2 linked regions of the Amycolatopsis sp. NBC_01480 genome follow. The protein of the gene in region 1 binds, or shares a complex with, the protein of each later gene. Links are inferred from orthologs where the notes say so. Each region holds a gene or a part of one and is shown in the gene's direction. Other genes may lie near its edges. The genes, in order: secY and secA2.

The links.
Region 2: the proteins of secY (region 1) and secA2 are in contact, whole or in part, in a crystal structure (PDB 3DIN), measured with the Thermotoga maritima proteins. The link is inferred for Amycolatopsis sp. NBC_01480 from one-to-one orthologs. Residues at the interface, in WP_004081795.1 of Thermotoga maritima: Glu108, Gly109, Glu110, Glu111, Ala236, Glu237, Arg238, Arg239, Ile240, Thr241, Ile242, Gln243, Tyr244, Ala245, Arg246, Arg247, Val248, Thr249, Gly250, Arg251, Arg252, Val253, Tyr254, Gly256, Ala257, Ser258, Thr259, Tyr260, Leu261, Pro262; in WP_004082002.1 of Thermotoga maritima: Glu261, Ala262, Arg263, Lys300, Ala301, Arg302, Thr303, Ile304, Ile305, Leu323, Tyr324, Asp325, Pro326, Val329, Ser330, Tyr333, Ile336, Lys340, Phe345, Val349, Glu363, Phe364, Tyr374, Ser375, Gly376, Gly377, Glu393, Ile395, Thr482, Ser483.

Annotation. Positions count from the first base shown.
Region 1 is NZ_CP109442.1:3,988,214-3,991,479, forward strand. The notes cover bases 172-3,125. They hold secY (preprotein translocase subunit SecY), read left to right. Parts: upstream 172-971; coding sequence 972-2,279; downstream 2,280-3,125. Other genes in these bases: rplO (50S ribosomal protein L15), read left to right, coding at 172-581; OG371_RS19200 (adenylate kinase), read left to right, coding at 2,276-2,830; map (type I methionyl aminopeptidase), read left to right, coding at 2,875-3,125. Outside these bases: rpmD (50S ribosomal protein L30), read left to right, coding at 1-138; more of rplO, read left to right, coding at 135-171; more of map, read left to right, coding at 3,126-3,266. UniProt on the Escherichia coli protein: The central subunit of the protein translocation channel SecYEG. Consists of two halves formed by TMs 1-5 and 6-10.
Region 2 is NZ_CP109442.1:4,514,584-4,517,891, reverse strand. The notes cover bases 293-3,288. They hold secA2 (accessory Sec system translocase SecA2), read left to right. Parts: upstream 293-618; coding sequence 619-2,958; downstream 2,959-3,288. Other genes in these bases: OG371_RS21715 (NAD+ synthase), read left to right, coding at 3,076-3,288; OG371_RS21725 (alpha/beta hydrolase), read right to left, coding at 293-445. Also shown: more of OG371_RS21725, read right to left, coding at 1-292; more of OG371_RS21715, read left to right, coding at 3,289-3,308. UniProt on the Escherichia coli protein: Required for protein export, interacts with the SecYEG preprotein conducting channel.

The DNA of each region.
Region 1 (3,266 bases):
CACGCTCACCGCGAATCGCTGCGCACCCTCGGGCTGCACAAGATTCGCCAGTCGACTGTGCGTGAAGACACCCCCGAGGTGCGCGGCCTGATCCGGGCCGTCCGCCACCTCGTGGTGGTCGAGGAGGTCCAGTCATGACCGCCATCAAGATCCACCACCTCCGTCCCGCCCCCGGTGCGAAGCGCGAGAAGATGCGCGTCGGCCGTGGTGAGGGCTCGAAGGGCAAGACCGCCGGCCGCGGTACCAAGGGCACCAAGGCCCGGAAGAACGTGCCGGCCGGCTTCGAGGGTGGGCAGATGCCCATCCACATGCGGCTGCCGAAGCTGCGTGGCTTCAAGAACCGCTTCCGCACCGAGTACCAGCCGGTGAACGTGGGCGACATCGCCCGCGTCTTCCCGGACGGTGGCAAGGTCGGCGTCGAGGAGCTGGTCGCGGGCGGGCTCGTCCGCAAGGGCCAGCTCGTCAAGGTCCTCGGCAACGGCGACCTGAACGGCGTCAAGCTCGACGTCACGGCCGACGGTTTCTCCGGCTCTGCCAAGGAGAAGCTCGAAGCCGCCGGTGGCACCGCCACCACCAACTGACGCACCACCCGACGATGGCCCGTCCGGCACCTGCCGGGCGGGCCATCGTGCTGTCCGCCGAGAGTGTTCGCAACGGGCGAAAACGCTTGGGGGAGCGGCAAAGCACGTCCGGAAAGCGACCTCCGGCCGGGGCCGAACAGGTGATCATCTCCGCCTGCGAACGGCCCAACCTGCGCCTCTGCGCCAGGCCCCCGGACGGTGCCCGGACGGAAAACGCACACACACTGCGGACACGCCCGGTGAAGCTGTTAGAGTCGGCGACACGCTTCGGGACCAGTGTGCCCTGAGGCGTTCCTGGCTTTACCGCCAGTGAGCTGTGTTCCCGCCGGTCCTGTACCGGCCAAGCCGATCGTCGGTAGGACAGCCGACGACGCCGAGGAGGTCCCCCGCGTGCTCAGCGCCTTCCGCTCGGCTCTCGCGACGCCGGATCTACGCAAGAAGATCCTGTTCACGCTAGCCATCGTCGCGGTCTACCGGATCGGTGCCGCCATTCCGGCACCCGGGATCTCGTTCTCCGCAGTCCAGGCCTGTAGCTCTCAGGCGGACCAGCAAGGCGTCTACCAGCTGCTGAACCTGTTCAGCGGCGGGGCGCTGCTGCAGCTGTCGCTGTTCTCGACCGGCATCATGCCGTACATCACGGCGAGCATCATCATCCAGCTGCTCACCGTGGTCATCCCGCGGTTCGAGGAGCTGAAGAAGGAAGGCCAGTCCGGCCAGAACAAGCTGACGCAGTACACCCGGTACCTGACGATCGCGCTGGCGATCCTGCAGGCCACCGGCGTCGTCGCGCTGGCCGACCGCGGCACCCTGTTCCAGGGCTGCCAGCAGCACATCATCCCGGACAACAGCGTCTACTCGCTGGCGATCATCGTCTGCACGATGACCGCGGGCACCGCCGTGATGATGTGGCTGGGCGAGCTGATCACCGAGCGCGGCGTCGGCAACGGCATGTCCGTGCTGATCTTCCTGAACATCGCGGCCCGCATCCCGTCCGAGGGCGCCAACATCCTGAGCAACGGCGGCGGCGTCGCCCTGGTCATGATCTGCATCTTCGGCCTGGTGATCATCGCCAGCGTCATCTTCGTGGAACAGGGCCAGCGCCGGATCCCGGTGCAGTACGCCAAGCGCATGGTCGGCCGCCGGATGTACGGCGGCACCTCGACCTACCTGCCGATCAAGGTGAACCAGGCCGGTGTCATCCCGGTCATCTTCGCCTCGTCGCTGCTCTACCTGCCGCAGCTGCTCAGCCAGCTCATCGGCGACCCGAACAGCAACTCCGGCTGGCAGTCCTTCATCCAGAACTTCGTGGTCAACCAGAGCAGCTGGGTGCACGTCCTGCTCTACTTCGCGCTGATCATCTTCTTCACGTACTTCTACATCACGATCACGTTCAACGTGGACGAGCGTGCGGACGAGATGAAGAAGTTCGGCGGCTTCATCCCGGGCATCCGCCCCGGGCGTCCCACCGCGGAATACCTGAGCTACGTCCTCGGCCGGATCACCCTGCCGGGCTCGCTCTACCTGGGCATCATCGCGATCCTCCCGAACTTCTTCCTGTCCCTCACCGGCAGCGGGAACAATCAGAACTTCCCGTTCGGTGGCACGGCTGTGCTGATCATGGTGGGTGTCGGCCTCGACACCGTCAAGCAGATCGAAAGCCAGCTGATGCAGCGCAACTACGAAGGGTTCTTGAAGTGACGCGCCTGGTTCTCGTGGGCCCGCCCGGAGCGGGCAAAGGTACGCAGGCCATCGCCCTGTCCGAGCAGCTGCGGATCCCGCACATCTCGACCGGCGACCTGTTCCGCGCGCACGTCGGCCAGGAGACCCCGCTCGGCCAGGAGGCCAAGCGGTACCTGGACTCCGGCGAGCTGGTGCCGGACTCGGTGACGAACGAAATGGTGCGCGAGCGCCTGGCCGAGCCGGACGCCAAGGCCGGCTTCCTGCTCGACGGCTTCCCCCGCAACACCAAGCAGGCCGACGTGCTCGGTGAGATCCTCGCCGAGTCGGACCTCAAGCTCGACGCCGTGATCCAGCTCCAGGTGCCGGAGGACGTGGTGGTGGGCCGGCTGATGGCCCGCGGCCGCGCGGACGACACCGAAGACGTGATCCGCCGCCGCCAGCAGATCTACGTGTCGGAGACCGCGCCGCTGCTGGAGTACTACGCCGACATCCTGATCAGCGTGGACGGAGTCGGCGAGGTCGACGAGATCTCGGACCGCGTGCTGAAAGCGCTGCGCGACCGCACGTGAATCTCGGAGGATTGCGTGTTCTGCAAGTGCTCCGCCGTGGGCGCATGATCGAGGTCAAGACGCCGGGCGAGCTGCAGGCGATGCGGGCGGCCGGGCTGGTCGTCGCGAAGACGCTGGCCGCCGTCCGGGCCAAGGCGCGGGCCGGGGTCAGCACTGCCGAGCTGGACGAGCTGGCCGAGCAGACCATCCGTGACGCCGGCGCGGTGCCCTCCTTCAAGGGCTACCACGGGTTCCCGGCGTCCATCTGCGCGTCGGTGAACGAGCAGATCGTGCATGGCATCCCGTCGGGCAAGCAGGTGCTCGCCGAGGGCGACCTGATCTCCGTGGACTGCGGCGCGATCCTCGAGGGCTGGCACGGCGACTCCGCCGTGACGCTGGCCATCGGCGAGGTCGGCGAGAAGGACCTGGCGCTGTCCGCCTCCACCGAGCAGGCCAT
Region 2 (3,308 bases), 530 kb from region 1 along the record:
CGATCCCGCGCGGGTCGAAGCCGACCAGGTCGAAGCGCTTGCCGAGGTCGTTCTTGCCGACCTGGTCGAGCAGGCCCGCGGCCGCGACCATGCCGGACGCGCCGGGGCCGCCCGGGTTCACCACCAGCGAGCCGATCCGGGCGCCCGAATCGGTCGCCTTGTGCCGCAGCACGCCGAGCTTGATGGTCTGTCCGTCCGGTTTGTCATAGTCCAGCGGGACGGTGAGCCGCGCGCACTGGATGCCCTGCGCCCGGAAGGCGGACTGCGCGTCGTCCGAGGTCGCGTAGGGTGCGCAGTCGGCCCAGGTCATGCTCTGGCCGTAGAAGCGCTCCAGCCCCGCGGGCACCGGCCCCACCGGTGCGTGCGATTCGGTCGCCGGCGCGGGCAGGGCCTGGCCGCTGTTCGACGAGCACGCCCCGAGCGTGACGGCGAGCAGGCCGGACAGCCCGAGGGCGGCGATTCGGTGGGCACGAGGGCTGGCGCTGACATGAGGGGGCACGGTTTGATCGTGCCATCCGGCCGCGGAACTCCGACGCACCACCGGCGCGTTGGGGAGTAGGGGCCAGCCGCGGTCCGCGTACAGAGCGACACGGCGTTATACAGGACGGGAGACCAGGGGTGGCACTGATCAGCCGGGTGGGCAAGCGGCTCCGCCGGATCATCCAGCGGCCGGGCAGCGTCGAGCTGACGCGTTACGAGGCACTGCTGCCCGCAGTCGAGAAGCTCGAACCCGAGCTCGAAAAGCTGTCCGACCCCGAGCTCACCGAGCGCGCGGGCAAGCTGCGCGAGCAGCTCGACGGCACCACGACGTTCAGCGACGACCAGCTGGTCGAGGTGTGCGCGCTCGGCCGTGAGGCGGCCCGGCGGGCGCTCGACGAGCGGGCGTTCGACGTGCAGGTGCTTGGCACCATGGGCCTGCTCAGCGGGCACGTCGTGCAGATGGAGACCGGTGAGGGCAAGACGCTCGCCGGCGCGCTCGCCGCCGCGGGCCACGCGCTGCGCGGCAAGCGCGTGCACGTCGTCACCGTGAACGACTACCTGGCGCGACGCGACGCGGAGTGGATGGGCCCGGTGTACGACCTGCTCGGCGTGTCCGTCGGCTGGGTCGAGCCCGCGCACTCGCGTGAGCAGCGCAAGGAGGCGTACGGCAAGGACGTCACGTACGGCGCCGTCGCCGAGATCGGCTTCGACGTGCTGCGCGACCGCCTGGTGACCGAGGTCGACGACCTGGTGCAGGGCGCCCCCGAGATCGCGATCGTGGACGAGGCCGACTCGGTGCTCGTCGACGAGGCGCGCGTGCCGCTGGTGATGGCCGGCTCGATCGACCACAACGACGCCGACGAGGAGGTCGCGACCGTCGTCCGGCGGCTGCGGCTGGGCCTGCACTACGAGACCGACTCCGACGGCCGCAACGCCTGGCTGACCAGCGCCGGCTCGTCCGTGGTCGAAAAGTCGCTCGGCGGCATCGACCTCTACGGCGACTCCGGCTCCGACCGGCTCGCCGCGGTGAACGTCGCGCTGCACGCCCACGCGCTGCTCACCCGCGACGTCGACTACCTGGTCCGCGACGGCAAGGTGCAGCTGATCAACGCCGCCCGCGGCCGCGTCGCCGAGCTGCAGCGCTGGCCGGACGGCCTGCAGGCGGCCGTCGAGGCGAAGGAGCAGGTGGCGGCCACCGACCGCGGCGAGATCCTCGACTCGATCACCGTGCAGGCGCTGCTCGCGCGGTACCCGGAGGTCGCGGGCATGACCGGCACCGCCGTGGCGGTGGCCGAGCAGCTGCGCGAGTTCTACCGGCTCGAGGTCGCCGTGATCCCGCCGAACACGCCGAACGTCCGCGAAGACCAGCCGGACCGGATCTTCGGGTCGCCGTCGCAGAAGCTGCGCGCGATCGAGGAGGAGATCCGGAAGGTGCACGAGACCGGGCGGCCGATCCTGGTCGGCACCCAGGACGTCGCCGAGTCCGAGGAGCTGGCGGACAAGCTCGCGAAGGCCGACCTGCCGTGTGTGGTGCTGAACGCGCGCAACGACGCCGAAGAGGCCGCGATCATCGCCGAGGCCGGCAAGAAGGGCGCGGTCACCGTGTCCACGCAGATGGCGGGCCGCGGTACTGACATCCGGCTGGGCGGCACCGAGGGCGCGAGCCGCGAGGAGGTCGCCGAGCTGGGCGGCCTGCACGTGATCGGCACCGCGCGGTACCCGTCGAGCCGGCTCGACGGCCAGCTGCGCGGGCGCTCCGGCCGTCAGGGCGACCCGGGCAGCGCGATCTTCTTCGCCAGCCTGAACGACGACCTGGTGCTGTCGAACGCGCCGGACATCCCCGAGGGCATCGACTCCGACCCGGAGACCGGCGAGGTCACCGACCCGGCCGCGCACCGGCAGATCAACCACGCCCAGCGCGTGGCCGAGGGCGTCGACCTGGAGATCCACCGCAACACCTGGCGCTACACGCGGCTGATCGAGCGGCAGCGCGCCGAGCTGCTGGAGCACCGCGACAAGGTGCTGCGCACGGGCCTGGCGGCCGAGGGCCTGGAGAAGGCGCACCCGGAGAAGTTCGCCGAGCTGAAGGAGAAGCTGGACGACCAGGACCGGCTGGAGCAGCTGTCCCGCGAGGTGCTGCTGTTCCACGTCGACCAGCTCTGGTCCGACCACCTGGCGTACCTGACCGACGTGCGCGAGAGCATCCACCTGCGGGCGCTGGCCCGGGAGACGCCGCTGGACGAGTTCCACCGCGCGGCCATCCCGGAGTTCCACAAGATCATCCCGGAGGCGGCGACGCGCGCGGCGAAGACGCTGGAGGAAGCCGAGATCACCGACGACGGCCTCGACCTGGCCGACAACGGCGTGCGGCGCGCGAACACCACGTGGACCTACCTGGTGCACGACAACCCGTTCGACTCGGACTTCGAGCAGACGATCAAGCGGGTGCGCAGCATGATGAAGATGAAGAAGGCCTGACCCAGCCGGAAAATGGCTCGTGAGTGTCTATGACGGTTCTAACCGTCATAGACACTCACGAGCATTTCCGCCCACATTCGCTCGGCTGGGGGTGCCGCGGTGGGACAGAATGGCGGCATGCCGCAACTGCGCATCGCACTGGCCCAGGTCAACACCACCGTCGGCGACCTCGACGGGAACACCGCGCTCACCGTCGAGTGGACCCGCAAGGCCGCCGAGGCCGGCGCCCACGTCGTCGTGTTCCCCGAGATGTCCCAGACCGGCTACCCGGTGGAGGACCTGACGCTGCGCCGGACGTTCGCCGCCGCGTCCCGCAAATCCGTCGACGAACTCGCGCGCCGCCTCGACGA